DNA from 3 places in the Synechococcus elongatus PCC 6301 genome. Region 2 is predicted to be linked to each of the others. Evidence: predicted binding sites of a transcription regulator. Region 2 holds the regulator's gene; each other region holds the start of a gene.
The links. Region 2 encodes NtcA, which controls nitrogen genes in cyanobacteria. Its sites were predicted from a motif close to GTANCNNNNGNTAC; they were not measured.
Positions count from the first base shown of each region.

Region 1: SYC_RS06315 (P-II family nitrogen regulator) is a predicted target of NtcA. The motif match lies at 5,954-5,967, and genes of this name have one in related genera.
Region 3: SYC_RS01605 (ferredoxin--nitrite reductase) is a predicted target of NtcA. The motif match lies at 2,064-2,077, and genes of this name have one in related genera.

Region 1 is NC_006576.1:1,296,342-1,306,183, forward strand. It holds gene SYC_RS06280 (phycobilisome rod-core linker polypeptide) at 1-760, shown strand, start outside; gene apcA (allophycocyanin subunit alpha) at 1,126-1,611, shown strand; gene apcB (allophycocyanin subunit beta) at 1,668-2,153, shown strand; gene SYC_RS06295 (phycobilisome linker polypeptide) at 2,245-2,448, shown strand; gene SYC_RS06300 (FtsW/RodA/SpoVE family cell cycle protein) at 2,533-3,717, shown strand; gene SYC_RS06305 (cytochrome c biogenesis protein CcdA) at 3,737-4,495, shown strand; gene SYC_RS06310 (cytochrome c biogenesis protein) at 4,492-5,862, shown strand; gene SYC_RS06315 (P-II family nitrogen regulator) at 6,056-6,394, shown strand; gene galE (UDP-glucose 4-epimerase GalE) at 6,533-7,531, opposite strand; gene SYC_RS06325 (TlyA family RNA methyltransferase) at 7,561-8,379, opposite strand; gene SYC_RS06330 (hypothetical protein) at 8,444-8,899, opposite strand; gene SYC_RS06335 (hypothetical protein) at 9,186-9,644, opposite strand.
Region 2 is NC_006576.1:1,488,388-1,498,229, reverse strand. It holds gene SYC_RS07330 (EAL domain-containing protein) at 1-756, opposite strand, end outside; tRNA gene SYC_RS07325 (tRNA-Cys) at 1,288-1,358, shown strand; gene SYC_RS07320 (methyltransferase domain-containing protein) at 1,418-2,017, opposite strand; gene hisB (imidazoleglycerol-phosphate dehydratase HisB) at 2,086-2,715, opposite strand; gene fabI (enoyl-ACP reductase FabI) at 2,730-3,509, opposite strand; gene ntcA (global nitrogen regulator NtcA) at 3,738-4,406, shown strand; gene SYC_RS07300 (DUF3084 domain-containing protein) at 4,499-5,797, shown strand; gene SYC_RS07295 (pre-16S rRNA-processing nuclease YqgF) at 5,794-6,225, shown strand; gene SYC_RS07290 (hypothetical protein) at 6,170-6,757, opposite strand; gene SYC_RS07285 (cyclic nucleotide-binding domain-containing protein) at 7,018-9,474, opposite strand.
Region 3 is NC_006576.1:353,721-363,562, forward strand. It holds gene SYC_RS01595 (LysR family transcriptional regulator) at 27-956, opposite strand; gene SYC_RS01600 (HEAT repeat domain-containing protein) at 947-1,996, opposite strand; gene SYC_RS01605 (ferredoxin--nitrite reductase) at 2,283-3,821, shown strand; gene SYC_RS01610 (CmpA/NrtA family ABC transporter substrate-binding protein) at 3,886-5,217, shown strand; gene ntrB (nitrate ABC transporter permease) at 5,274-6,113, shown strand; gene SYC_RS01620 (nitrate ABC transporter ATP-binding protein) at 6,128-8,107, shown strand; gene SYC_RS01625 (nitrate ABC transporter ATP-binding protein) at 8,117-8,941, shown strand; gene SYC_RS01630 (nitrate reductase catalytic subunit) at 9,139-9,842, shown strand, end outside.

The DNA.
Region 1 (9,842 bases), 190 kb from region 2:
CGGTGCTGGCAACGACCCGCTGGAAATTCAGTTCGGGGCCATCTTCCCCTCACGCACGGTCAACAACCGCACCAATCCAGCCCCCTTCGGCAAAGATACTCGTCGCTTGCTGGTCTCCAAGGGCGGCGTCAACAACCAAGTGGGCAGCGCCGCTTTCCAACAAAGTGGCACCACGCCAACCAAGATTTTCAAACTCACCCAAGTCGCTGCTGGTAGCAGCTCGATACGCAGCAAATCGGTCGGCAATCCCAGTATTCGCCAAACCGAAAGCACCACTCAAGCCGTGATTCGGGCCGCCTATCGGCAAGTCTTTGGCCGCGACCTCTACGAAGGTCAGCGTCTGACGGTACCGGAAATCAAGCTCGAAAACGGTGAAATCACCGTGCGGGAGTTTGTGCGTCAGATCGCCAAGTCTGAAACCTTCCGGAAGCTCTACTGGAACAACCTCTACGTCGTCAAAGCCGTGGAGTACATCCATCGCCGCTTGCTGGGCCGTCCCACGACGGGTCGTGCCGAGATTAACGCCTACTTCGACATCTCAGCGAAGAAAGGCTTCTATGCCCTTGTGGATGCGATTCTCGACAGTCCCGAGTACATTGCTGCCTTCGGGGAAGATACGGTGCCCTACGAGCGCTATATCACCCCCAAAGGCTTGGCTCTGCGTTCTGTGCGTGGCCTAGAGGCCTCTGAGAAGGTCAAAGCGTCGCTCCGACCCGCTGCTGGGGCCCAGGAACGCCGTCCAGAGGTTGGCCGTCGCTAGGCAATCGCCTCTCCTCAGATTCTGGCTGTGAGCGTTTGGGCAAAACCTAGACGCTCACAGCTTTTTGGGCATTTAAAGAAAACTGAATTCCTTTATTACAAACTGTTACGTCAATTTCTGTAGGGTTTCGACGATAGCGCAAAATGATTCCGAAAGGTAATTCGGACGCTGTTGCCGGCTACCTGCGCTCGCCCCCGAGAGGTGTCTCTCCTCCCGGTCAGGCTTCGGGAATTCTGACCGCCTCGGGTTCACGATCGCCTTGACGGTCCGAACGTGAACGGTTTGCCTGACTTCACGGTTTCCTCACTGAGGGCCAGGGTCGGTGGAGGCCAGTCTGGTTTCAAAATGCTTGGAGGAATCCATTAATGAGTATCGTCTCGAAGTCCATCGTCAACGCTGACGCCGAGGCGCGTTACCTAAGCCCTGGCGAACTGGAACGCATCAAAACCTTCGTTGTCGGTGGCGATCGTCGTCTGCGGATTGCGCAGACCATTGCTGAGTCCCGCGAGCGGATCGTCAAGCAAGCTGGCAACCAACTTTTCCAAAAGCGTCCTGACGTGGTTTCGCCCGGTGGCAATGCCTACGGTGAAGACATGACGGCCACCTGCCTGCGTGACCTCGACTACTACCTGCGTCTTGTGACCTACGGTGTAGTTTCGGGCGACATCACCCCGATTGAAGAAATCGGCATTGTCGGTGTCCGCGAAATGTACAAATCGCTAGGAACCCCCATCGAAGCTGTCGCTGAAGGCGTCCGTGAGCTGAAATCGGCTGCAACCGCCCTACTGACTGGTGAAGACGCTGACGAAGCAGGCGCTTACTTTGACTACGTAATTGGCGCTCTCAGCTAATTCAGTCTTTTAAGTCCCTTTGATTCGAACGCGACTTTTTCAAGGATTTTAGAAAGATGCAAGACGCAATTACCGCTGTCATCAATGCTTCTGACGTCCAAGGTAAGTACCTGGACAGCTCAGCCCTCGATCGTCTCAAGAGCTACTTCCAAAGTGGCGAACTGCGCGTCCGTGCTGCAGCCACCATCAGTGCCAACTCGGCTCTGATCGTCAAAGAAGCAGTGGCTAAATCGCTGCTCTACTCAGACATCACCCGTCCCGGCGGCAACATGTACACCACCCGTCGCTATGCTGCTTGCATCCGCGACTTGGAGTACTACCTGCGCTACGCCACCTATGCCATGTTGGCTGGCGATACCTCGATCTTGGATGAGCGCGTGCTCAACGGTCTGAAAGAGACCTACAACAGTCTGGGCGTGCCGATCGGTGCAACCGTCCAAGCGATCCAAGCAATCAAAGAAGTCACTGCTAGCTTGGTCGGCCCCGACGCTGGTCGCGAAATGGGTGTCTACCTCGACTACATCAGCTCCGGCTTGAGCTAAGCATCCAGCTACTGAGTCTAGGGAATGGTGTTGAGCTCTCAGCCTCAGCCCTTTCCCTAGAACGATTAAGGGAACCCGGGAGAAACAAACAATGCGGATGTTCCGAATCACCGCTTGCTTGCCCAGCCCCAGCAAAATCCGGACTCAGCGCGAACTGCAAAACACCTTCTTTACGAAGCTCGTTCCATACGATGCTTGGTTTAGAGAGCAGCAGCGCATCCAAAAGCTGGGTGGCAAGATCATCAAGGTTGAATTGGCGACTGGCCGTCCGAATACCAATACCGGACTGCTCTAGGTCTCAAAATTATTGCAATCGAACCGACTCTCGGTCTGACTCTTATAGTGAGTGTGCCGAGAGTTTTTTTATGGCGATCGCCCTATGAGTCTTGCCCTCCCCCAGTGGCTTACCTTGGTGCCAACGGCAACTTGGAATCGGCCCGCACGACTCTTGCACTGGCTGACTTTTTTTTGGCTCGTCTGCGGGCTCTTGATTTTGTTGTCAGCCTCCTACGACCTGGCGCTGAATGAATCGGGCAATGGCTTTGCCTATTTGATTCGCCAAGGGGTGTGGCTGATTTTGGGCTTGCTGGGGTTTAGCTGGGCGATCGCGACCCCCATTCAGCGTTTTGCCCGCTGGGCACCCTGGGGGATGGGCCTCTGCTTGGTGGGCTTAGCGCTCACTCTCGTTGCCGGTGCGACGATCAACGGGGCTAGCCGGTGGCTCGTGATCGGGCCACTCCAAATCCAGCCTTCAGAACTGATGAAACCCTGCCTAATTTTGCAGGGCGCCGTTGTTTTCGGTAGTTGGTTTCGCCTCAGCTGGGCCCAGCGGGGATTTTGGCTGGCGATGTTCTTGCTGACCCTCGGCATCATTCTCAAGCAACCGAACCTGAGTACAGCAACTCTTTGCGGCAGCCTGCTGTGGATCATTGCGCTTGCTGCCGGTTTACCCCTCGCTCAGCTCCTGTTGACAGTGATTGGCGGCGGCGCAATCGGGGTGGTCAGCGTCTTCCGCAATAGCTACCAAATGGAACGGATTCTCTCCTTCCTCAACCCCTGGCGGGACCCCCTCGACAAGAGCTATCAGCTGGTTCAAAGTCTGCTGGCGATCGGCTCGGGGGGAACTTGGGGTACAGGCTACGGGCTCTCGGTGCAGAAGCTGTCCTACCTGCCAATTCAGAACACCGACTTCATCTTTGCGGTCTATGCCGAAGAGTTTGGCTTGGTTGGCAGCCTGCTGTTCCTGCTCTTTCTTTGCTGCTTCGGAACGGTTGGCTTTTGGGTGGCCCTGCGATCGCGGCGGGTCTTAAATCAGCTTGTGGCCACGGGCTGTACCACGCTGCTAGTCCTGCAATCCTTGCTCAATATCGGGGTAGCTTCGGGTGCTCTGCCAACCACAGGCTTGCCCTTGCCTTTCATCAGCTACGGCGGCAATGCCCTGCTCTCGAGCCTGTTCGTAGCGGGCCTGTTGATCCGTGTGGCACTAGAAATGGATGAGGAAATCGCTAACAGCCCTGGGCCAACCACTCCTCTCAAAACAATACGGCGGCGATCGCCGGCCTAGACCTCGATAAAATCGAGGCATGTTCGACACTTTTGCCAGATGGTTTGAGGGGCTGGAAACCCTGCTCTTCCAGCTCAGCCTTTGGGCCGAAACCCTTGTCAATAGTCAGCTCCAGCATCCGGGACTGCCAACTTTTGCAATCGTCTGGGTGGCAGGTTTGGCGACGAGTTTGACACCCTGCACCCTCTCGATGCTGCCAGTCACCTTTGCCTATTTGGGGGGCTACAGTGAGGGCGATCGCGCCCAGAGTCTGCGCCAATCCGGTCTGTTCTGTCTGGGCTTGGCCACGACGCTGATGGGGCTGGGTCTGAGTGCAGCCGTGCTTGGGCGGATCTATGGCCAGATTGGCTGGGGTCTGACCTTGGCCTCTAGCCTGATTGCGATCGTGATGGGCTTGAATCTGCTGGAGCTGCTGCCCCTAAGGCTACCGGGCCTGAACACCACAAGCTGGCTCCAGGAGGAATGGCCGATTGACCTGCGCGCCTATCTTTTGGGTCTGACCTTTGGCTTGGTAGCGTCTCCCTGCAGTACACCAGTCCTAGCTACTCTACTTGCTTGGGTGGCGGCCAGTGGCCAAGTACAACTCGGGGCTGCTCTTTTGGGTACCTATGCGCTGGGTTCCGTCCTACCGCTCCTCCTAGCCGGTCTCCTCGCCGCTTCCCTGCGTCAGTTGTTGGCCCTGCGACAATGGTCGGCTTGGCTGACGCCCACCAGTGGCGTTGTCCTCATCGGTTTTGGTGTTCTGACGCTGCTCCTTCGTCTGCCAATTAACGCATGACCTCTGATCCTCTGGCCTCACCCTCCTTTGCCGATCGCTGGCGGCGGGGTCAACAGTTGTTTTGGACCTGGCTGGCCGATCTGCGTCTCGCGATCCTGCTGCTGCTAGCGATCGCGATCGCCAGTGCCACAGGTACCGTGATTGAGCAGGGGCAGAGTCTTGCCTTCTATCAAGAGAACTACCCCACCGATCCTGCCCTGTTTGGCTTTCTGTCGTGGCGCTGGATTCTGAGCCTTGGCCTTGACCATGTCTACCGAGCGGGCTGGTTCCTAGGGTTGCTCATTCTCTTTGGTGCCAGCCTCACGGCCTGTACTTTTCGTCGCCAATGGCCCGCCCTGCGGGCTGCCCAGCGTTGGCAGTTCTATCAAGAGCCTCGGCAATTTACCAAGCTTGCACTCAGTGCCAGCCTGCCTCAGGGCAAACTCGACAGTTTGGAACCGCTACTGCTGCAACGCCGCTACCGTCTCTTTCGGGCAGATGATGTCCTCTATGCTCGCCGAGGTCTGGCCGGACGAGTCGGTCCGATCTTGGTGCATGCCGGCATGCTGGTGGTGCTAGGGGGCGCCATCTGGGGCTCCTTGGGGGGATTTTATGCCCAGGAGATGATTCCAAGCGGCGAGACGTTTCAGGTTCGGAATATTGTCGATGCCGGCCCTTGGAGTGGCAGTCGTATTCCTCAGGATTGGGCAGTTAAGGTCAATCGCTTTTGGATTGACTATGCTCCCGACGGTCGCATCGATCAGTTCTACTCGGATCTGTCCGTAGTCGATCGCGAGGGACAAGAGCAAGATCGCCAGACAATTCACGTCAATCAACCCTTGCGCTACGGTGGTCTGACCTTTTATCAGGCCGACTGGGCAATCGCGGCAGCCCAAGTGCGCCTTAACAATAGCCCTGTCCTACAACTACCCATGGCGCAGCTCCCTGCGGCGGGTCGCATCTGGGGGACTTTTGTCCCCACAAAACCTGATCTCAGCAGTGGGGTCTCACTGATCGCCAAGGATCTACAGGGGACAGCGGTTATCTACGGCAGCAATGGCGAACCCCTAGGCACCCTGCGCAAAGGCATGGCGATCGAAGTCGAGGGCATCCGTCTCAGCTTGGTCGACCTAGTCGGCAGTACCGGCCTGCAGATCAAGTCTGATCCGGGGATTCCCTGGGTCTATGCCGGCTTCCTGTTTGTGATGGTGGGCGTGGTTTGCAGCTACGTCTCCCACGCGCAGGTCTGGGCTCTAGAGCAGGACGGTCAGCTGTATATTGGTGGCCGGAGCAATCGCGCCTTGGTGGCGTTCGAGCAGGAAATGCTAGCCGTTCTCGCTCAGCTGGATGCACAAAGTAATCACTCAGCAGAAACTGCGATCGCCTGACGTTTCGTAACAGGTTGCCTGTCTAGCCTAGCTTTTGCCTGATCTTTCAGCAGTGGCTGATTAAAATGTAGACAGCGAATTTTCGATTGCTGTAGCAGTAACTACAACTGTGGTCTAGTCAGCGGTGTTACCAAAGAGTCGCTGACCGGGGCCGTTTGCCCCTCTTAATTGCCCTGGCTTAAGGAGAGTTCCCTTGAAGAAGATTGAGGCGATTATTCGTCCGTTCAAACTGGACGAAGTCAAGATTGCGCTCGTCAATGCTGGCATTGTCGGGATGACGGTTTCAGAAGTGCGCGGTTTTGGTCGCCAAAAAGGCCAAACGGAGCGCTATCGCGGCTCGGAATACACGGTTGAGTTTTTGCAAAAGCTGAAGCTCGAGATCGTGGTGGAAGATGCCCAAGTCGACACCGTCATCGACAAAATCGTTGCAGCAGCCCGCACTGGCGAAATTGGTGACGGCAAGATCTTCGTCTCGCCCGTCGACCAAACCATCCGGATTCGCACCGGCGAGAAAAACGCCGACGCAATCTAAGTCAGCGTCGACAACAGCAGGTGTATTGCTGGAGCAGTTAGAGGCCAGCGATCACAAAACGTTAGCAAGAGAGTTCAGTTGTTTTGAGGTCAGTTAATGCTGACAGGAAACCACTGGGCTCTTTTGTTGTTCTGGGCATCACGAGGGGCGATCGCAGCGTTGCTGCCACTGCCATGCATGCTGAATCATCGTCTCTAAGCTGGGAAATTGCGGCTCCCAACCGAGGATCTGGCGAGCTTTATCGCTGCTACCGACAAGGGCGATCGCATCACCAGGGCGGCGATCGCTCAATTGCACCGGAATCGATCGCTGGGTGACCCGCTCTGCGGTGGCAATCACTTCCTTGACTGAGAAGCCATTGCCGTTGCCCAAGTTAAAGGCGGTGGTAGCTCCCCCGTCCGCTAAGTAAGTCAGGCCCCGTACGTGGGCATCGGCCAAATCACAGACATGGATGTAGTCGCGGATGCAGGTGCCGTCCGATGTCGGGTAGTCCGTGCCATAGACCTGAATGCTGGGACGCTGACCGGCGGCGGCTTGGAGCACCAAGGGAATCAAATGGGTTTCTGGATCGTGGGCCTCGCCCAAATCCCCCTTGGGATCAGCCCCAGCGGCATTGAAGTAGCGGAAGATCACCGATCGCAAGCCGTAGGCAGCCTGAAAATCCTGCAGAAACTGCTCCACCATCCACTTGCTGCGACCGTAGGGATTGATCGGGGCTTGGGGATGATCTTCGGGAATCGGAATCACCTGCGGCAATCCGTAGGTCGCACAGGTCGAAGAAAACACGAGCTGCTGACAGCCTGCTGCCACCATTGCCTGCAGCAAGGTCAAGCTACCGCTGACGTTGTTGGCGTAGAAGTTGCCGGGATCGCGCACCGACTCTCCAACTTCGATCGAGGCAGCAAAGTGAATCACTGCCTGAATCGGATGCTCTGCAAAGAGGCGGTCGAGCAAGAGGCGATCGCGGGTGTCTCCCACAATCAACGGCACCTGTAGGACCTCTGCTGCGATCGCCCGTTGGCCATTGCTGAGGTTGTCGAGCACGATCGGCTGGTAACCCTGGGCTTGCAGTGCCCGCACCGTATGGGAGCCGATATAGCCCGCGCCGCCCGTCACCAGAATGGTTGCCCCTGCCACAGTTTGCCCTAATGACCTTCACTGGAGGATTATCCGGCACGCAGGGTCGCGATCGCCTCAGTTGTGAGGGCCTCGATCGCCGCACGATCGCCAGCCCAAGTCGTTTCTGCTTCACTCAACCAGAGCAGATACTCAACATTGCCCGCCGGCCCCAGTAGCGGCGACCAAGTCAATCCTTGGCCGTGCCAGCCCAACCCCTGAGCCGACTCAAGAACTTGAGCGATCGCCGTCACATGATCCTTGCGATCGCGGACAACCCCGCCTTTACCGACTTTTTCGCGCCCAACCTCGAACTGGGGCTTGACCAGCAAAATCAGCTCGCGGGGCGATCGCAACAACTGCCCCAAGGTCAGCAACACCTTCGTCAGAGAGATGAACGAGAGATCGGCGACGGCTAGATCGGGCCAAACATCATCGGATCCGTAGAGGTCAGTCGGCTGCAGGTTGCGGATGTTGGTTCGCTCCCGCAGAAGGACTCGCGGGTCAGTACGGATCTTCCAGTCAACCTGACCGTAGCCCACATCAATGCCATAGACTTTGCTCGCCCCTGCCTGCAACAAGCAGTCGGTGAAACCGCCGGTGGAGATACCCGCATCCAAACAGATGCGATCGCTGAGCGCGATCGGAAACGTTGCTAAGGCTTTTGCCAGCTTTTCGCCACCTCGCGAAACGTAGGGCGGCTTGGCCGCAACTTCAATCACGGCATCTTCAGCCACCAGGCTCCCCGGTTTATCGACAATCGCTTGGGCGACCCGCACTTCACCAGCACGAATCAGCCGTTGGGCCTGCTGCCGCGAGGGGCAGAGTCCACGTTCCACCAACAGAGCATCTAAACGGTGCTTAGCCACAGGCGCAGGAGAGAGTACATGCCCCAATTATCGGAGCTGACTCCCTCCCAGCTCAGCACTGACCTTAATAGCAGCCTAAAACCGTGAGGATGTAGCTAGAACCAACCGCATCAATGCCCCCCAAGTTGACATTGACCTGGTAGGGCTGGCTGTTGCGGCGAGGTAAGCCAGTCAGCTCTTTCGAGAGATTGCTAGGCAAATAGACACTGCCGCTGAAACTTTCATCGACGGTGCCGTTGCTGTACTTCAAGTTGAGGCCCGCTTGATAGGTGGTGTTGGCACTGGTCGATTGAATCTTGGCAATGTAGCGGCGAAACGTAGCATCAGCGGGCACGGCAAAGTCCGTATTCCAGTTGTCGCGGAAGAACGGACCTGCGCCGCCGGGTGTGACCGTTTTCGTGACTGAGGTGCCGCTCCCTCCCACCACAGGCAGCGGTGTGCAGTTGGCTTGTGCTAGGAGAGTAGACGGACTGGCAAGGCTGCTGGGGAACAACAAAGCAAGAAGCAGAGCGGTCGACATTGGGCCATTCCTCACACAGGAAACCTTGCTCCTTAATTTAAGAGGCTGGTCTATCCAGCGGGGCAGGCAAGGGATCAGTCTGAGAACTGCTACCGCGATCGCCAATCCTGGTGCAGATAACACCGTTCATCAGCGATCCACTCAAGACCTCTGAATCTGCGATCGGGACGGGTCGATGGGGCTGGCAAACGCAGCTAATCAAGGTGTAGCCATCAATCGTTCAGGCCAGACTGAGGGGAAAGCGGTTGCCTCAGGGACTAGGGTTCCTTTCCCAACGTTTCAGCGCTCAATAACAACCAACGACGGTCAAGGTATAGGTGGAACCGACGGCCTTCAGTCCACCGAGATTAACGTTCACCTGAAACGGCTGACTATCCCGACGGGGCTGCCCAACGAGCTCCTGAGAACCATTTCGGGGTAGCGCGAAGCTGCCCTTAAAGGTCTGGTCAGCGGTGCCGTTGCTGTACTTGAGATTGAGACTGGCCTGATAGGTCGTACTGGCACTGAGGGATCGAATGGTTGCGACGTAGCGCCGAAAGGTTGCATCCGTGGGCACAGCAAAGTCGGTATCCCAGTTGTCGCGGAAGAACGGACCTGCACCGCCGGGTGTGACCGTTTTTGTGACTGAGGTACCGGCGCCCCCCACCACTGCCAGCGGCGTGCAATTGGCCCGACTGAGCAGAAGCGGTTGAGTAGTAGACAGCGGACCAGAGACCAGTAAGGCGATCGCCAACAGCGCTGACATGAGACCGTTCCTCAAGTTCGACAAGCTAACTGCTCTCACTGTAGAGGCCGATCGCCGGCGCGGCAGCGGGTAGGGAAATCCACCCTAGTTGCTGTTGAGAACAGCCCTCGACGAAATGAGAAGATTACGAAATGCAAGGAACAAGCTTAGAAAATTCTGGGAGAGATCAGGCCGTAATGCTCTCGCTGGCAAAATACG
Region 2 (9,842 bases):
GCCTGCCAAAATACCCACAGGCACAATTATCCATGCAATTGCTCGTGTTCTTGATGCTAGTCCAGTGACTGGAGTAGCTACAACTGCGCCTAAAAAATAACGTTGAGAGGAGACAGCTGCAATGATATGTCCCTTGTCGATAAAAGTGGATTCTTGCTGATTGTTGAGGGCTGAAATCCACTTAGGATCTATGAAACCACGAGCTGTCAGGGTCTCAGGATTAGATTTTGATAAAGTTGTAATTGATATATTTTCTATATCTTTGGAAATATCAAGTGGCACATCCTTCTGAATAACTGCTGCAAAACTATCCCGTTCAATTACAATAAATTTAAGCCCTTTAGCAAAATCAAATTCAACATTACGCCTGAGCTTTGCTCCGCTAGGCTGAACAATGTCCACAGGACCTAAGTCAAGTGAATCTTTCCCCATTGAAGAGCAAACTAGCTTGTTACCAGAAACATAGCCAATTGCTTGAATATAAGCTGAGGCAAGGTCAATCTTCCTCATGACCTGAATCTGCTCTGGATCGCAGGTCTGAACAGACTGAAGGGCTCGTAACTCTTTAAAACCTTTATCAACTTGATCTGCTGCTTTCTCTGAGCTACGAAGCAACCCCCGAGCAGTAGCCAGCATATAATTCTGCTCACCAATTAATGCTTCTCTGCTAGCAATATTGATTGAGATTAGAGTTGGTAAAGCGATAGCAAACACACTGGTTCCAACTGCGAAAATAAGAGCATTGCGTTTTTTCACAGGACTTGATTTGTGAATGATCGAAATACACTGCTGATGACTCTAGTCAAGCAAAGACAGAGTTTGGCGAGACCTTCTCTCTGGAAAACTTTCTTTAAGATTTTTGTGGTGTAATGGAAGCATCGATCAGAGGTGGATTTACGGAGTAGTAATTAAATCATCGCAAGGTTAATCAAATTTTTGTGACTTTTAGATAGTTCTTCATCATTCCGCCACAGTTGCTGTGTGTTTCTTGACTAAGCAGAAGTGTAATCTTCCTCCATTGCTTCGGTTCAATATTCAAACTTTGAACTGTTGCGCCAACTCTAAACGACAGTCATGACCCTGCGAAACCAACAGAACAATGAATTCCTGACAAGCTTTATCTGCTAAGACTTTACAGCCGTGAGTTGCGATCGCTTAGTCCGGTTCAAGTCGACGCAGTTCCGTCAAAATGCGGATCGCAATCTGATCTTCGCCATGACCGTTGCTGAGACAGAGCAAGCGCATACCGTTGTTCGAAAGTCTCTGGTAGAGGAGTGAGCTTTGCTTGGCAGCATAACCAAGTGGTAAGGCAGAGGTCTGCAAAACCTTCGCCTCCGGTTCGAATCCGAGTGCCGCCTTCAAAACCCTAGCCTCAGTCTGCGATCGCGACAATCATTGGTGATGCGATTGGTCGCCTTTAGTCCAACCGACGCCAGCGACCGAGGTACTCTTCGCCACGCCGTCCTTCGACAGACTCGGTGACTGACTCCAGTTGCTCTTCTTGCCAGCCTTGAGCAAAGCGATCGCGCAGCTCAGTCAGGCTGCAGCCATAGGGCGGTCCTGAGGGGCGATCATGGCACCAGAACAGTCCCAACAAGCAGCCCTTGGGCTTGAGAATCTGTCGCACGACTTCGACATACTCTGCTCGGCGATCGGGATCGATCGCACAGAAACAGGTATGTTCCAGCACAGTGTCAAACTGACCGGCAAATTCTTGGGGCAGCGCAAAAATATCCCGCTGCAGAAACTGAGCTGTTGTCCCCTGCGCCAATGCTTGAGCCGCTGCGATCGCACTGGGGGCAAAATCAAAGCCCACGACCTCAAATCCCTGCTCAGCAAACAGACGGGCATCGTGACCGCGACCACAGCCCAGCACAGCAATCCGTCCGGGTGCTGGTGCATTAGTCCCTGCCAGTAACGATCGCCAAACAGGAGCCGCCTGCCCCAAATCCCAGCGATCGCTGCCCTCCTGATAGCGCTGTTCCCAGAATTGCGCTTGGTTGACCGCGTTGGTCATGCTGAGCGATGCCTCAGAACGATGGAGTTCAGAACTGGGAAAGACAGACGGCGATCGCCCTGCCGCTGCTAAAGGACCCCTTTCGAAGAAGGGATTTGACCGGCACGGCGCGGATCAACTTCTGTGGCCATGCGCAGCGATCGCGCAAAGGCTTTGAAAGTCGCTTCGATGATGTGGTGCGAGTTGATGCCGTCCAACTGACGCAGATGCAAGGTCAGTTTGGCGTTATTGGCGATCGCCACAAAAAACTCGCGCACCAGTTGTGTTTCGTAGGTGCCCACCCGTTCCGTCGGCAGAGTCAAGCCATAGGTGAGGTGTGGCCGCCCCGAAAAGTCCAGCGCCACTTGCACCAAGGCTTCATCCAGCGGTGCCACAAAGTGACCGAAACGAACAATCCCTTTGCGATCGCCCAAGGCTTCTGCCAGAGCTAAGCCGAAGGTGATGCCCACATCCTCATTGGTGTGGTGATCATCGATGTGCAGATCGCCCTTAGCCGTGATTTCCAGATCGATCAGGCCGTGGGAAGCAATCTGATCGAACATGTGGTCGAGGAAGGGAATCCCCGTATCGGCCTGACACCGGCCGGTGCCATCCAGATTGAGGAACACCTGAACATCGGTTTCTCCGGTTCGGCGGCTGACCGTGGCTTGGCGGGGTGCCGTTCCCGGGGCAGTCAAAGGGCGATCGCTGAGTTGCATAGTCGTTGCGCGGCCTACATTCCCATAATGCTGTAGCCGGAATCGACATAGATGACTTGGCCGGTGATGCCGCTGGCGAGCGGGCTGGAGAGGAAGGCTGCCGTATTGCCGACTTCCATTTGGGTGACAGTACGGCGCAGCGGTGCGGTTTCCTCAACGTGGTGAATCATATCGAGGATGCCACCGACGGCTGAGGATGCCAGCGTCCGAATCGGGCCAGCAGAGATGGCATTGACGCGTATGGCCTGCGGACCAAATTCTGCTGCCAGGTAGCGCACATTCATTTCCAGTGCGGCTTTGGCGGTGCCCATGACGTTGTAGTTGGGCACGACGCGCACGCCACCCAGATAAGTCAGGGTCAGGATGCTGCCGCCTTGATTGAGCAGCGGTTTGCTGGCTCGCGCTAAGTCGATCAATGAATAGGAACTGATTTCCAGGGCGCGGGCATAACCTTCGCGAGTCGTCGCGCTGAAGTCACCCGACAGTTCTTCTTTACCGGCAAAGGCAAGGCAGTGGATCAGGATGTCGAAGTTGCCCCACTGCTGGGCGATCGTGCCCAAAGTCTCGTCAACCTGTGCTGCATCTTGCACATTCAGCGGCAGGAACAGACTGGGGTTGAGTGGTGCGGTCAGCTCTTGCACTTTCGACTCTGTCCGGCCGCGATCGTCAGGCAGGTAGGTAATCCCCAGCTCAGCCCCAGCAGCATGGAGTTGTTGGGCAATCCCCCAAGCGATTGAGCGATTATTGGCGATGCCTGTGACGAGGGCTTTCTTTCCAGAGAGGTCGAGCATGATAGCAGGGGCAACAACAGAACCAACCGCTTATTATCCGCTGTTGGCTGCCTCCCCACGGCTGTCGCCGAAAAAGTAGCAGTTGCTACAAGCAGCAGCTAGGCTAGGCCGTACGGTAACGAGACACTTGGCTCGTTCTGGTTCTGGCTTTCTCAACAACGGCGCGATCGCTGCTGTTCATGGCCATGCCCACCAGCCATTCCTTGCGCGGAGTTATAAGGCACGGTTGCGATGCTGGCCAACGAAAATTCTCTGCTGACGATGTTCCGGGAGTTGGGAAGCGGTAAGCTGCCCCTCCAGATTGAGCAGTTTGAGCGGGGTAAGACCATCTTTTTCCCGGGGGATCCGGCTGAACGGGTCTACCTGCTTGTCAAAGGAGCGGTCAAGCTCTCACGAGTCTATGAGTCGGGCGAAGAAATTACGGTGGCCCTGCTGCGTGAGAACAGCGTGTTTGGAGTGCTGTCGCTGCTGACAGGTCAGCGCTCCGATCGCTTCTACCATGCAGTGGCCTTTACGCCGGTTCAACTGTTTTCGGTGCCGATCGAGTTCATGCAGAAGGCGCTGATCGAACGGCCGGAACTGGCCAACGTGATGCTGCAGGGGCTGTCCTCGCGGATTCTGCAGACCGAAATGATGATCGAGACGCTTGCGCACCGCGATATGGGTTCTCGCTTGGTCAGCTTTTTGCTGATTCTCTGTCGCGACTTTGGCATCCCCAGCCCTGATGGCATCACCATCGATCTCAAGCTTTCCCACCAGGCAATTGCGGAAGCGATCGGCTCAACGCGGGTGACAGTGACGCGCTTGCTGGGTGACCTACGGGAATCAAAACTGATTGCGATTCACAAAAAGCGGATCACGGTCTTTAATCCGGTGGCGCTGAGTCAGCAGTTCAGCTAAATCTCACTCCAACTCAGGGATTCCGTTGCTGAGGCTCCCTATCGCCCCCATCATGGAGTGAACAGGTGTGAGGAGTCTGGCAGCGGCCCGACATGGTTTCCGGATACATTCTGGTTTTAGCGGTGCTGGTGCTGGGCGGCGTGATCGCGACGATTGGCGATCGCTTGGGCAGCAAAATTGGCAAGGCGCGCCTCAGTCTGTTCAACCTACGGCCTAAAGATACGGCCGTCGTAGTCACCATTTTGACGGGTGGCTTCATTTCGGCTTCCACCCTGGGCATTCTTTTCGCGACCAGTGCTCAGCTGCGGGCAGGGGTATTTGAGTTCAACCAGGTTCAGGATCGCCTGCGCCAAGCCCGCCAGGATCTCGAAACAGCGCGGCGCGACCTCGAAGCCAGCGCTGCCCAACGAGAGCAAGCCCGCCGCAGCCAACAGGAAGCGCAACGCCAGCTCGATCGCACGAATCAGCAGTTACGGGCGGCGGTAGAACAGCAGCGACAAACAGCGGTGCGGCTAGAGGACGTGGAAACGCGATCGGCGAGTTTGCGATCGGACTTGGTCAAGTTGCAGCAAGAACGCCAAGACTTGTTAGCTCAGCGCCAAGCCGTCCGCGACCAGATTGATCAGCTCAAAACTCAGCTGCAAAGCCGCGATCGCGAAGTCGCGAGCCGTGAAGCGCAACTGCGCGAGCTGGAGTCCAAACAGACCAGCTTGACTCGGGAAATTCAGCAACTGGAGCAAACGCTAATTGCTTTCCGGCGGGGCAATGTTGCCCTTACGCGGGGGCAAGTCTTGGTCAGCAAACTGGTGCAAATTCTGGCACCCCAGGGCACTCAAGAGGCGATCGACATGATCCTGCGCGAAGCCAATGTGGTGGCGGCTCAGGCGACGCGTCCTGGCATTCAAGAAGTGCGGGAACAGATCATTCAGATCCCCCAAGCGGAAGTTGATCGCTTGCGGGAACAACTGCGGACGGGCCGTCCGTTTGTGGTGCGGATTCTCTCAGCTGCCAACGTGGTGGTTGGTGAACCCCGCGTATTTGTCTTTTCGGATGCCACCCCCAATCAGCTGCTGCTGCCGGCTGGGCGTAGCATTGGCAGTACCTCCTTGGTCCCCAGCAGTCTCGATGCGGATGAACTGCGCCAGCGGATTAACCTCCTACTGACGGCGGCTCAGCTGCGGGCGCGCCAACAGGGGGTGTTGTCGGAGGTTCTAGAGATTGGCGATGGTCGGATTGAAACCCTGCTGCGCTTCTTATCTCAACTGCGCCAGACGCCTGGTGAGGTGACGATTGAGGTGGTGACCAGTGAGGCGATTTCCACGGCTGATGCCCTGCAGTTGGATCTCCGCGCCATCCAGAATGGTCAAGTCAAGTTCTCGACTGAGCCATGACCAGTGCTGCAGGATTGTGGATTGGCTTTGATCCGGGCCGTGATAAATGTGGTCTGGCCTTGATGGAAGCGCAGACTGGGCAGATACTGGAGCACCGGATCTTGGCCTCCGCTGAGGCGATCGCAGTGCTTGCCCAGCTTTTCCAAGCGCGATCGCCCCAACTGTTAGTCCTCGGCAACCAAACCACATCCCAGCAGTGGCAAGCTCAACTCAGTGCCCTGCCGAGTGCTCCGCCGATTGCCTTAGTAGATGAGCGCAATAGCACCCTCGAAGCCCGCGATCGCTACTGGCAGATGTATCCCGTGCGGGGCTGGCGACGCTTACTACCCCAGGGCTTACGGCAGCCGCCCCGCCCCGTGGATGATCTGGTCGCTATTCTGCTGCTGGAGCGCTACCGAAGGCAGCAGTCGTGCCGCAAGCGCGGTTAATGTTCTGTTCTAGAACAACGTTCGCGACGCCAATCACCTGGGTGGTGACTTGATTGACCAGTGGCTGCAGCAAAGCGTCTGTAAATTGATTGCCCAATGCTGCCGCCAGTGGATCGGACTCCTTCTGGAGTTCAGTGGTGAGTTGCTGGCGCACGGTTTCACCCACGACGCGACTGATCGTCGATTCCTGCTGCTTCAGCCAGACAGGACCGATACTGGTGCCAACTCCGAGCTTAGTCTCGCGCTCTAGGTTTTCAAGTAGTTGACTTGCCAACTGTTGCTGCTGCGGATCGGTAATTTCGCGGGCGATCGCCGCTTTGGCTTCAGGCAAAGCGCCCGGCAAAAGAATTAAGCCAGCGCGATCGGGATTGCAGGCATAGAGGAGACGCCGTTCTTGACTCGCTTCAGTGCCAGAGGAATTGGCCTGTAACTGGAAAGGTGCTAGCACTGGCCGGTAGTAAACCCAGCCTGCTGCTGCTGTCCCCCCAATGGCGATCGCAATCACCGCGATCGTGCCTTTCAACCAGCCCATAGATCCTCCCTTGGCTGTGGTTGGCTTCAGTCTGCCATTCTCACTAGTGGACGCCAGAATTGGGGTAAAAGTTGGGATCAACTTCACGATTGCTGAACAGCCAGCGAGCTTTGTAGCCAGTACTATTGCATTCTTTAATCTATATAGGACAGTTCGCCGAAGATGATAATCTTCTGGAACAAGGAGCTTAAGCCCCTTATTTTCTATCTTGTAAATGTCTCAACTGAAACAATAGTTACAATACCTGCTTCAACTGCTTCTTAGATCGACTGCATCGACCGCACAAATCGCTGGAGTTGCCGACTTTCTAATTCCAAAACCCGTCGAGCAAAATCTGGATCATGATCAAGAAAGTCATCAAAGGCATCGACAGAAATGGCAAGAATTCGAGTCCTCTCACTGTCAGCCACGATCGTATTCTCTGACTTGCTATGGGCTAAAACTTCCAACTCATCTAGAGTTTGACCTGGATGCAGCTGTTCAATTCGAACCTCAGCTCCAGTTTGATAATGAACGTTGGCATGCCCTTCAATTAACAGTAGTAACTCTCGACAGGTGTCTCCTGCTTCGGTGATGAGATCTCCCTTGCTATAAGTTCTCACTTCCGCGCGATCGGCAAGAGCAATGAGCGTCTCACTTTGCATGCGGTGGAAGAAATCGCTATTGAAGAGGTAAACCACTCGCTCCAGCATTGGGAAGTCGGTCAGGGATGGATGAGCAGAGGCATTTGATGGCAATGCTAATAGCTGCTCAAGGGTGGCTTTCACCAGTGGGGAGTTGAACGGGTGACGCTGATCACGCGCGATCGCTTGACTCCGCTCTGGATCCAATTGGGCGATGACGTAGAGCGCCGCCGCCTGAATCATGGGATTCTGATCCAGAAGCAAAGTTTCTAGGTGCCCGAGCGTTGCCTGAGCCGAAAATTCTAGGGAACAGAAAACAGGCATTTCACCGGGCTGGGTCAGGCATTGCAAAATTGCTGCGGGTAAGCGATCGCTCCAGTGCCCTTGGTCTAAAACCTCCCCTAAAATTGCTGGTGACGCCTGTTGTAAACGTTGAGCTAAGCCCAACGCAGCCGGATCGGATTGCAGCAGTCCTAGGGTTTCTAAAATCGATCGCACGATCAATTCCTTTTTATGGCTGATGTTCTCCCGTAATAGGGTCAGGACAGCCTTGTGATCATAGAGAACTGGCTGATTGAGGACACGATAGCAATCGATTAATTGAGATAACTGTGCGAGCAGAAACTCTGCTCTTTTAACACTGCTGGCATTGCCTGCAAGCCCACTCAAAATCCACTCTTCATCTTGAGATGTAATTGAGTACTGACGGCGCAGCGATCGAATTGTTGCTGAATCCTGTAAGGATCCGGGATCCAATGAGCCCTGAGCTACTTGTTTGCTTTGCAGGAGCAGTAACCGTTCCAGTGATTTGCGATAACCACTAAGGCGAATCTGATTCTCAAGGCTGCGTTGGCGATCAGGATTGAGTAGGCTAGGATCCTCAATTCCAACTTCCTCGAGGACGATGCGGTGCTCATCATCCGTAATGCCTAGCTCCTGACGCATTTGCTGCAAAACTTCTAGGCTGCTGGAATAGTTGATGTAGCCTTCTTCTAAGGCCTCTCGGACTACGCCTTTGTAAGCTTGATGTCGCTTCTCACGAGTAAATCCAGGCAGTACCTTAGCCAAGATATAGACTTCGTGAGTGTTGAGATCGTTGAGGGTTCGACCCTCGAGGAACTGCGATACATTGAGCTGTAGCTTTTCTAGTTGCTTGCGGAATCGATTGGCTAAATTTTCACGGGAATAAAGATCAGGACTGCGCCGCCAAGTTTTGTAGAGCCAAAGTGTACTCAGTGTCACTAATCCCAGATCGTAGAGATATTGCACAGCCCAGGGAAAGAGCTGAATAAGAGGACGTCCGCCAAAGATAAAAAAGAAATTGAAGATACCAAAGGTGCAGAGAGTAAAAATACGATGGCGAATCGTCTCCAGTGATAATTCTTTTGGATGTCGTCGATAGTAAGACTTTGCACGCTTCTCTAGCCACCGCCCCCCTCCATAAGCGATCGCTGTACAGATCCCCAGGATAAGAGGAACAGCGATGATTTTGGGAACATTGATGGCTTGACCGAATAGGTAAATTCCTGGGTCAAAGAGTGAGGTCAGCTGGTCTGTCTGTCGTAGCCACGCTCCAGAGAAGTAATAGTTCCAGTTGCCAGCATAGAGATAGTAATAGCCGAAATAGCCAATCACTAAGCCTACATAGCCATAGCGAATGAAGCCAGTTTCAGGTTTGCTTAAACTATTCCAGTAGTTGCGTTCAGCATCAATATCAATGCAGGGATTTTGACAGGCAACGCAGGCACTCTGTTCCTGACCATCTGGCAAGAAAGTGCGGCACATTGACTGTGTAATCAGCTGCTCACTGGTGTGAGCTTTGCTGCCTAATAATCCCCCTGGCTCACTGTAAATAGACTGAACAGGTGCCATCGGGCAGAAATATTGGCACCAAGACTTGCCGCCGTACCAGTAGCCCACTGCGATCGCGGCTGCCACGGTCGATAACAACCAGCCTGCTAGGACGAGGCGATCGGCATTGAAAAACAAAATTCGGCCACATAAGCCGATAAATAACCAGCTGAATTGAACGTAGGGATAATTGCGGCCTAACCAAGAATCCGAGCGAACCTTGGCGAGCTCATAGCGAACCATACCAGTCTTTTTATTCTCCCTTCTAAATTGTCGCTGCCATCCGAGAGACCGAGGAATTTGAGATAAGAATGAAAGAGGACAAATCCGTCGCCAAAGCTCATGACCAAACACGAGTAAAATAAAGATACTAGCAGGAACGATCGCACCCCAAAAGAGTGTTGTTCCTAAAGGATAGGGTTGCTCTGATAAGCAATTTCCTTGGACTTGGATACAGCTCTCAGAGAGCCGGAGTGGACTCCAAGGATGATCAGGAGTCGTGAGTTTTGCCGTCCAAGGGTCATAAAAGAGAGAGGCAATAATGAGGAGCCAACCCACTGTTAATATCCAGCGGATCCAATGCATTCGCCGCTCTGGCAGTTGTGACAACA
Region 3 (9,842 bases), 1.1 Mb from region 2:
CTCGGTTTCGACGCGATCGCACCGAGCTAGAACAGTTGGCTCAACGTCTTAAAATCACATAATTCAGCGGTCATCGCTTCGCGGCAGAGCTGACGAAAATGGCGCACCGGCGGCAGACTGAGTTGCTCCTCAGGAATGACCAGCTTGATGCGACGAGTCAGGCGCGGTTCTGCAGTAGGGCGAATCACAAGGCGCGGATCATGTCGGGCATCGACCAAGGCGGCTTGCGGTAACAGCGCCAGCCAGTAGCCTTCTCGCACCACCCCCCGAAAGCTGTCAAGGGAGTTGAGTTCGAGACAACTATTCAGCTCTAACCCCAACTCTCGAAAGCGCTGCTCGACCAAGCGCTGCATCCCGTAGCCATCCTTAAAGACAACTTGGGGGACATGACTGAGTTGCTCCCACGCGATCGCCTTTTGGTCAGCAAGAGGATGATCAACGGAGAGCAGAACCTGCACTTCCTCTTCGAGCAGCAAATCCACCACGAGACCGGCACTAGTGGTCAAAGTGGGCGAGTCCATCACGATCGCCAAATCAATCAAGCCATCCCGCAGCACTTTCAGCGCGCGATCGCTGCCAAGGGTACTTACGCGCAAATGAATGGAGGGCCACTGCTGCTGAAACCGGTTGAGGACAGCGGGCAGATAGCAGCCGCCGATCGAGTCTGCGATCGCCATGCATAATTCGGTTTGACGCCCCGTCAGCAACTCTTCAATTTCAGTGCAAGCGGTTTGCCACTCTTGGCAAATGCGACGCAGCCGTGGCAGTAAACGCTCACCTGCTGCCGTCAGTTTCATCCGCCCCTGACGCCGAAACAGGGCAATCCCTAGCTCATCTTCCAATCCCTTGACTTGGCGACTGATCGTGGATTGATTACAGCCGACTTTTTGGGCTGCTTCTTGAAAACTTCCGGTTTCCGCCACCCGCAGCGCGGCTTGGAGCTGTTCTAGGCGCATGGCGACCCTTCCCACTCCTTAATCAGCGTTCGCACCGCCGTCAGCAGGGGTTCATCCGCAGGGGTATTCAGCAGCGATCGCAATTGCGACAACGCGCTACGGTCATCGAGCTGCTTGAGGCTATAGAGGCAATCGGCCGGGCGCGGGCAGTTGGGCAACCACCGCAGCAGCAACAAGGTTGCCGCTCGTTTGTGGGGGTGCTGCCCCAGGGAACGGAGACAGGCTTGCCAATCGGCCGTTGTCCAAGCCGTTGTCGTCAGGCGGGACAAGCGAGTCAAGGCTTCTGTTGTGCGAGCATCGGCCAGGGCGGCCAGCGCTTCGGTGCGACCCCGACCCGATTGCATCGCGATCGCAACCAAGTAATCCCATGCTTCTGGCGTCGCGATCGCGGCAATTCCCCAAACTGCCACCTGCACAATGCTGGAGTCATGATCCTCCGCACCTGCCCGAAAGATCGCCAGCCGTTCACGCACCGTAAATAATTCCGAACTCCGCACCGCTTCCAAGGCCGCGCGGCGCACTTGAGGATCGGGATCCAAGCAGAGCTGTTGAAGATGCAGGCGACTGCTAGAGTCCCGCGCCGCCCCCAAGGCGGTAGCTGCCTGCGATCGCCATTGAGGATCAGGATCGCTACTCAAATCCCGGAGTTGCGTTAGCAGAGCCGGATCCTGACTGCTGGCTAAGGCCGGTAGTAGCCAAGTCCGTTCAGCTAAGTCGGCTAGGGCCGCTTGAATGATGTCAGTTGCATTCGACCCCTGGGCCAGCCAAGCTTTATAAATTTCTGTTTTGACCAAACCATCCCGACATAACTCGGTCAGGGCTTGCAAAACAGCGGGGATGCGATCGTGCTGCCAGAGACTGCAAAGGTGAGCCAATAACCACTGCGTCTGCCAGTCATCAGGTATCGCTTGGCAGCGCTGCAACCCAGCTTCGAGGACGCGAACATCAACTGTTTTGGCCAGTTGCTGAACCTGTCGCCAACAATGTTCAAAATCACCGCTTGGCCAGCCGTCACTCTCTGCAAACGCTGCATCAGTCATGTGCAATCAATACAGGTTAAAAACCATGCTAATGGCTCCACCTAAGCGGGCTTCAGAGTCAAGGCTTGTAGCAATTGCTACTAAAAACTGCGATCGCTGCTGAAATGAGCTGGAATTCTGTCCCTCTCAGCTCAAAAAGTATCAATGATTACTTAATGTTTGTTCTGCGCAAACTTCTTGCAGAACATGCATGATTTACAAAAAGTTGTAGTTTCTGTTACCAATTGCGAATCGAGAACTGCCTAATCTGCCGAGTATGCAAGCTGCTTTGTAGGCAGATGAATCCATGGCTCAAGCCACCGCTACTACTGAAAAACTCAATAAATTTGAGAAGCTAAAACTTGAAAAAGATGGTCTCGCTGTCCGCGACCAAATTCAGCATTTTGCCTCGATTGGCTGGGAAGCAATGGACCCCGGCGATCGCGAACATCGCTTGAAGTGGCTGGGTATTTTTTGGCGACCCGTTACGCCAGGCCGGTTTATGGCACGGCTCAGAATTCCCAGCGGCATTCTGCAGAGCCAACAGCTCAATGCTCTAGCTAATTTTCTACAACGCTACGGCGACCAGGCCAGCATTGACATCACCACTCGCCAAAACTTACAGCTTCGGGGTCTTTTGTTAGAAGACACACCGGAATTTTTAGAACGATTGCATGCAGTGGGCTTAACCAGTGTGCAGTCGGGTATGGATAACGTTCGCAACATCACTGGCTCGCCGGTTGCTGGACTCGATGCTGCAGAGTTGTTTGATACGCGATCGCTCATTCAAGCGCTTCAAGATGATCTGACAGCAGCTGGTCAAGGGAATTCTGAATTCACCAATTTGCCGCGCAAATTCAATATCGCCATTGAGGGTGGACGAGATAACTCGATCCACGCAGAAATCAATGACTTAGCATTTACGCCGGCTTATCAAGATGGCACACTCGGGTTCAATGTTTGGGTGGGGGGCTTCTTCTCCTCGACCCGAGTGGCACCAGCCATTCCTCTTAATGCTTGGGTGCCGGCGGACCACAGCGTGATTCGACTTAGCCGAGCCATTCTCGAAGTCTTTCGTGACAATGGCTCACGGGGCAATCGCCAAAAAACTCGCCTGATGTGGCTGATTGATGAGTGGGGGATCGAGCGCTTCCGCCAAGTCGTTAGCGAAGCCTACGGAGCGCCCTTAGCAGCGGCAGCTCCCGAGCTAATGGACTGGGAGAAACGCGACTTCCTCGGTGTCCATCCCCAAAAGCAAGCGGGTCTCAACTTTGTTGGCCTGCATGTGCCGGTCGGTCGCCTGACAACCGAAGACCTCTACGAGCTCGCCCGTCTGGCCGACACTTACGGTCAAGGGGAAGTGCGACTGACCGTTGAGCAGAATGTCATCCTCACCCACATTCCCGATGCGCAGCTGCCCACTCTCCTCGCCGAGCCACTGCTGACACGGTTCTCGCCCCAGCCAGCCCCCCTGAGCCGTGGCACCGTTTCTTGCACGGGGTCTCAGTACTGCAACTTTGCGCTGATTGAAACAAAGCAACGAGCGATCGCGATCGCCCAATCCCTCGAAGCAGAACTCGACCTGCCGCGACCAGTTCGCATCCACTGGACGGGCTGCCCCAACTCCTGCGGTCAACCGCAAGTCGCTGACATCGGCCTCATGGGAGCCAAGGTTCGCAAAGACGGCCAGATGGTTGAAGGCGTTGACATTTTCTTAGGCGGCAAGGTTGGCTACGACGCCCACCTCGGTGAAAAAGCGATGACCGGCGTCGCCTGCGAGGATTTGCCCGACGTGCTGCGCCAACTGTTGATCGAGCGATTTGGGGCTCAAGCGCGATCGCACTAGAGCCCACTCTTCACCTAGACCGGAACCCGAACAATTTCCACCCTTTTCTCCACTTCCAAACATCATGAGTCAATTTTCTCGGCGCAAATTCCTGTTGACGGCGGGCGGAACTGCAGCAGCAGCCCTCTGGCTCAATGCCTGCGGTAGCAACAACAGCTCCACTGATACGACTGGTTCGACTTCAACCCCGGCTCCCAGCGGTACGAGTGGCGGCGATGCGCCAGAAGTCAAAGGTGTGACCTTGGGCTTCATTGCCCTGACCGATGCAGCGCCGGTGATCATCGCCCTCGAAAAAGGTTTGTTCGCCAAGTACGGCCTACCCGACACCAAGGTCGTCAAGCAAACCTCTTGGGCTGTCACCCGCGACAACCTTGAGTTGGGCAGCGATCGCGGCGGCATCGACGGTGCCCACATCCTTAGCCCAATGCCCTACTTGCTGACGGCGGGCACGATCACCAAGTCGCAGAAGCCGCTGCCGATGTACATCTTGGCGCGACTCAATACCCAAGGTCAGGGCATTTCGCTTTCCAACGAGTTTCTGGCTGAAAAGGTTCAGATTAAGGATCCAAAACTGAAGGCGATCGCCGACCAGAAGAAAGCCTCAGGCAAACTGCTGAAAGCAGCAGTCACTTTCCCTGGCGGTACCCACGACCTCTGGATGCGCTACTGGCTGGCAGCCAATGGCATTGATCCCAACAATGACGCCGACCTGGTGGTGATTCCGCCGCCACAGATGGTCGCCAACATGCAGACCGGTACCATGGACACCTTCTGTGTGGGTGAGCCGTGGAATGCACGCTTGGTCAACAAAAAACTCGGTTACACCGCTGCTGTGACTGGCGAACTCTGGAAGTTCCACCCCGAAAAAGCGCTGACGATTCGCGCAGATTGGGCAGACAAAAATCCCAAAGCAACAATGGCACTGCTCAAGGCTGTGCAAGAAGCCCAAATCTGGTGCGAAGATCCCGCCAACTTGGATGAGCTCTGCCAAATCACTGCTCAAGACAAATACTTCAAAACCAGCGTCGAAGACATCAAACCCCGCCTCCAAGGCGACATCGACTATGGCGATGGCCGGTCGGTCAAAAACTCTGACCTGCGGATGCGCTTCTGGAGTGAAAACGCCTCCTTCCCCTACAAGAGCCATGATCTCTGGTTCCTGACTGAGGACATTCGCTGGGGTTATCTGCCCGCTTCGACCGATACAAAAGCCTTGATCGAGAAGGTCAACCGTAGCGATCTCTGGCGCGAAGCTGCTAAGGCGATTGGTCGCGAGCAAGATATTCCGGCTAGCGATTCCCGGGGGGTAGAGACCTTCTTTGACGGTGTCACCTTCGACCCTGAAAATCCCCAGGCCTATCTCGACGGTCTCAAGTTCAAAGCCATCAAAGCCTAAGTCGTCCTGTTCACGCCTGCGATCGCGCGATCGCAGGCACTCACCCCGCCCCTGTCATGACTGTCACGCTTCGCCCCCCCAGTTCTGTCCGTCGCTCTGCTTGGGTTAAAAATCCAAAGCTCAAGCCCTTTCTGCCCTACGTTGTCTGCCTGCCAATTTTTCTGGCGATCTGGCAAGTGATCTCGGCCATCCTCGGCCAAGATCGGCTACCTGGCCCGATCAACGTTGTGGCCAACACTTGGATGCCCTACATCGTCGAGCCCTTCTTTGATAACGGCGGTACCAGCAAAGGTCTCGGCCTCCAGATTTTGATCTCCCTCCAGCGGGTAGCGATCGGCTATCTCTTGGCAGCCTGCACGGGCATCTTGGTCGGTGGTGTTCTAGGGATGAGTAAATTCCTGGGCAAAGGGTTGGATCCGGTGATCCAAGTCTTGCGAACAGTGCCGCCCTTGGCTTGGTTCCCTATCTCCTTGATGGTGTTTCAAGATGCCAATACCTCGGCAATCTTCGTCATCTTTATCACGGCGATCTGGCCGATCATTATCAATACAGCCGTGGGAATTAACCAAATTCCCGATGACTATAACAACGTTGCTCGCGTCCTAAAGCTGAGCAAAAAAGATTACATCCTCAACATCCTGATTCCTTCGACCGTTCCCTACGTTTTTGCAGGTTTGAGAATTGCGGTTGGCCTAGCGTGGCTGGCGATCGTCGCTGCTGAGATGCTCAAAGCGGACGGTGGCATTGGCTACTTTATTTGGGATGCCTACAACGCAGGGGGTGACGGTAGCTCGAGCCAGATTATTCTGGCCATCTTCTACGTCGGTTTAGTCGGTCTTAGTCTCGATCGCCTCGTGGCTTGGGTCGGTCGGCTCGTCAGTCCTGTCAGTCGCTAGGGAGCCCTATCGCCATGTCTGTTTTCTTAGCGGTTGACCACGTTCATCAGGTCTTTGACCTACCGGGTGGCGGACAATATATCGCCCTCAAAGATGTCAGTTTGAATATTCGCCCCGGCGAATTTATCTCCTTGATTGGCCACTCCGGCTGTGGTAAATCGACGCTGCTCAACTTGATTGCTGGCCTTGCCCAACCCAGCAGCGGCGGCATCATTCTTGAAGGTCGGCAGGTCACGGAACCTGGCCCCGATCGCATGGTGGTTTTCCAGAACTATTCGCTCTTACCGTGGCGAACTGTCCGCCAGAATATCGCCCTTGCCGTCGATAGTGTTCTGCACGATCGCAATCGCACCGAGCGCCGCACGATTATCGAAGAAACCATTGATCTTGTTGGGTTGCGGGCCGCAGCCGACAAATATCCCCACGAGATTTCCGGCGGGATGAAACAGCGGGTCGCGATCGCACGCGGCTTGGCGATTCGGCCCAAACTGCTACTCCTAGATGAACCCTTTGGTGCCTTGGATGCCCTGACCCGTGGCAACCTGCAAGAGCAACTGATGCGGATTTGCCAAGAGGCTGGTGTGACGGCGGTGATGGTCACCCATGATGTCGACGAGGCATTGTTGCTCTCCGATCGCGTCGTGATGCTAACGAACGGTCCCGCCGCCCAAATCGGTCAGATTCTGGAAGTTGATTTCCCCCGTCCCCGCCAACGGCTGGAGATGATGGAAACGCCTCACTACTACGATCTGCGCAACGAGCTGATCAACTTCCTACAGCAACAGCGACGGGCCAAGCGGCGAGCCAAAGCTGCAGCACCAGCTCCGGCTGTGGCAGCGTCGCAGCAGAAAACTGTCCGACTGGGCTTTTTGCCCGGCAACGACTGCGCTCCCTTGGCGATCGCTCAAGAATTGGGTCTGTTCCAAGACCTCGGTCTGTCCGTGGAACTGCAGTCCTTCCTGACCTGGGAGGCACTGGAAGACAGCATCCGGCTGGGGCAACTGGAGGGCGCCTTGATGATGGCGGCCCAGCCCCTCGCCATGACCATGGGTCTGGGGGGACACCGGCCTTTCGCGATCGCAACACCCCTGACGGTCAGCCGCAACGGTGGGGCGATCGCCCTCTCCCGTCGCTACCTCAACGCCGGTGTACGCAGCCTCGAAGATCTCTGCCAGTTCTTAGCTGCAACTCCCCAGCGATTGCGCCTCGCCATTCCTGATCCAATTGCCATGCCAGCCCTGCTGCTGCGCTATTGGTTGGCCAGCGCCGGCCTCAACCCCGAGCAAGACGTTGAGCTGGTGGGAATGTCGCCCTACGAAATGGTGGAGGCACTCAAAGCCGGTGACATCGATGGCTTTGCGGCGGGTGAAATGCGGATTGCTCTCGCCGTCCAAGCAGGAGCCGCCTACGTCCTAGCAACCGATTTGGACATCTGGGCGGGACATCCTGAGAAGGTTTTGGGGCTGCCAGAAGCGTGGCTACAAGTGAATCCTGAAACCGCGATCGCCCTTTGCTCGGCCCTGCTCAAAGCCGGCGAACTCTGCGACGATCCTCGTCAGCGCGATCGCATTGTCGAGGTCTTGCAACAACCGCAATATCTCGGGTCTGCTGCCGGCACGGTGCTACAGCGCTACTTTGACTTTGGCTTGGGCGATGAACCCACCCAAATTCTGCGCTTCAACCAATTCCACGTCGATCAGGCCAACTACCCCAATCCGCTCGAGGGCACTTGGCTGCTGACTCAGCTCTGCCGCTGGGGTCTGACGCCCTTACCCAAAAACCGGCAGGAATTGCTCGATCGCGTCTATCGCCGCGATATCTACGAAGCCGCGATCGCTGCCGTGGGCTTCCCGCTCATCACTCCCAGTCAGCGAGGCTTCGAACTCTTCGATGCGGTGCCCTTCGACCCCGATAGCCCGCTGCGCTACCTCGAACAATTCGAGATCAAAGCGCCGATTCAGGTTGCTCCCATTCCGCTTGCTACCTCTGCCTAGGTCTTGACCATGACTGCGATCCTTCCCTCCACGGCTGCAACGGTGAATACGGGTTTTCTTCATTTCGATTGTGTTGGCAAAACCTTCCCAACGCCCCGGGGTCCCTACGTGGCGATCGAGGACGTTAATCTCTCGGTGCAACAGGGTGAATTTATCTGTGTGATCGGCCACTCTGGCTGTGGCAAATCGACCCTACTCAACTTGGTCTCTGGCTTCTCGCAGCCGACGAGCGGCGGCGTCTATCTAGATGGTCAGCCGATTCAGGAACCGGGGCCCGATCGCATGGTGGTCTTCCAGAACTACTCGCTCTTGCCCTGGAAGAGTGCCCGCGACAATATCGCACTGGCCGTCAAAGCAGCGCGTCCCCACCTCAGCACCAGTGAGCAGCGGCAAGTTGTCGATCATCACCTCGAACTGGTGGGACTGACCGAAGCGCAGCACAAGCGGCCCGATCAGCTCTCCGGCGGGATGAAACAGCGCGTTGCGATCGCCCGTGCCCTCTCAATTCGGCCTGAAGTGTTGATCCTCGATGAACCCTTCGGTGCCCTTGACGCGATTACAAAGGAAGAGCTGCAAGAAGAGCTGCTCAATATCTGGGAAGAAGCGCGCCCGACGGTGTTGATGATCACCCACGATATTGATGAGGCCTTGTTCCTCGCCGATCGTGTCGTGATGATGACCAATGGCCCCGCAGCCACGATTGGTGAAGTGCTGGAAATTCCCTTCGATCGCCCCCGCGAACGCGAAGCCGTGGTTGAAGACCCTCGCTATGCCCAACTGCGGACTGAAGCACTCGACTTCCTCTATCGGCGTTTCGCCCACGATGACGACTAACCGCCGCCCTGGCTTCCATCTTGCGGTGGAAGCTCCCAGATCTCTCTAATTGCAGCGGCGATCGCAGGGCCTGATCAATCCCCACAAGCGGTTGCTTTCCCTCATTGCCTTGTCCCTTCTCCCCGTGCGGGGGGAGGGAAGCTGCTCTAGTGTTTCATCGCTCCTGATCCCTCGGTAGCGGCGTTGGCGCTGAGGGAATGTTCGATCTCTCGAAGTTTCTGCCGGTCATCACTCCACTCATGATCGATACCGCCAAAACCTTGTGCCCTTACTGCGGTGTGGGCTGTGGACTGGAAGCTGTCCCCCCGGCACAACCCGGCCGAGCCACGGTCCGCGATCGCGAGGGCACACCGATCTGGCAGATTCGGGGCGATCGGCAACATCCCTCCAGTCAGGGAATGGTCTGCGTCAAAGGCGCAACGGTGGCGGAATCTGTCAGCAAAAGCCGGCTGAAATATCCAATGTTCCGGGCCAGTCTCGACGACCCATTCACGGAAATTAGCTGGGACGAAGCCCTCGACCGCCTCTGCGATCGCATCCAACAGACGCAGGCCGACTACGGCAAAGACGGTATCTGCTTCTACGGCTCCGGCCAGTTTCAAACTGAAGACTACTACATCGCCCAAAAGCTGGTGAAAGGTTGCCTCGGCACCAATAATTTCGATACCAACTCGCGACTCTGCATGTCCTCAGCGGTGTCGGCTTACAGTCTTTGCCTGGGTAGCGATGGCCCACCCGCCTGCTACGAAGATCTTGATCTAGCAGACTGCCTGCTGATCGTGGGCAGCAATACAGCGGAGTGCCACCCGATTCTCTTCAATCGCTATCGCAAGCGCCATAAACAGGGTGGCACCAACCTGATCGTCGTCGATCCACGCTGCACACCAACGGCTGAGGTTGC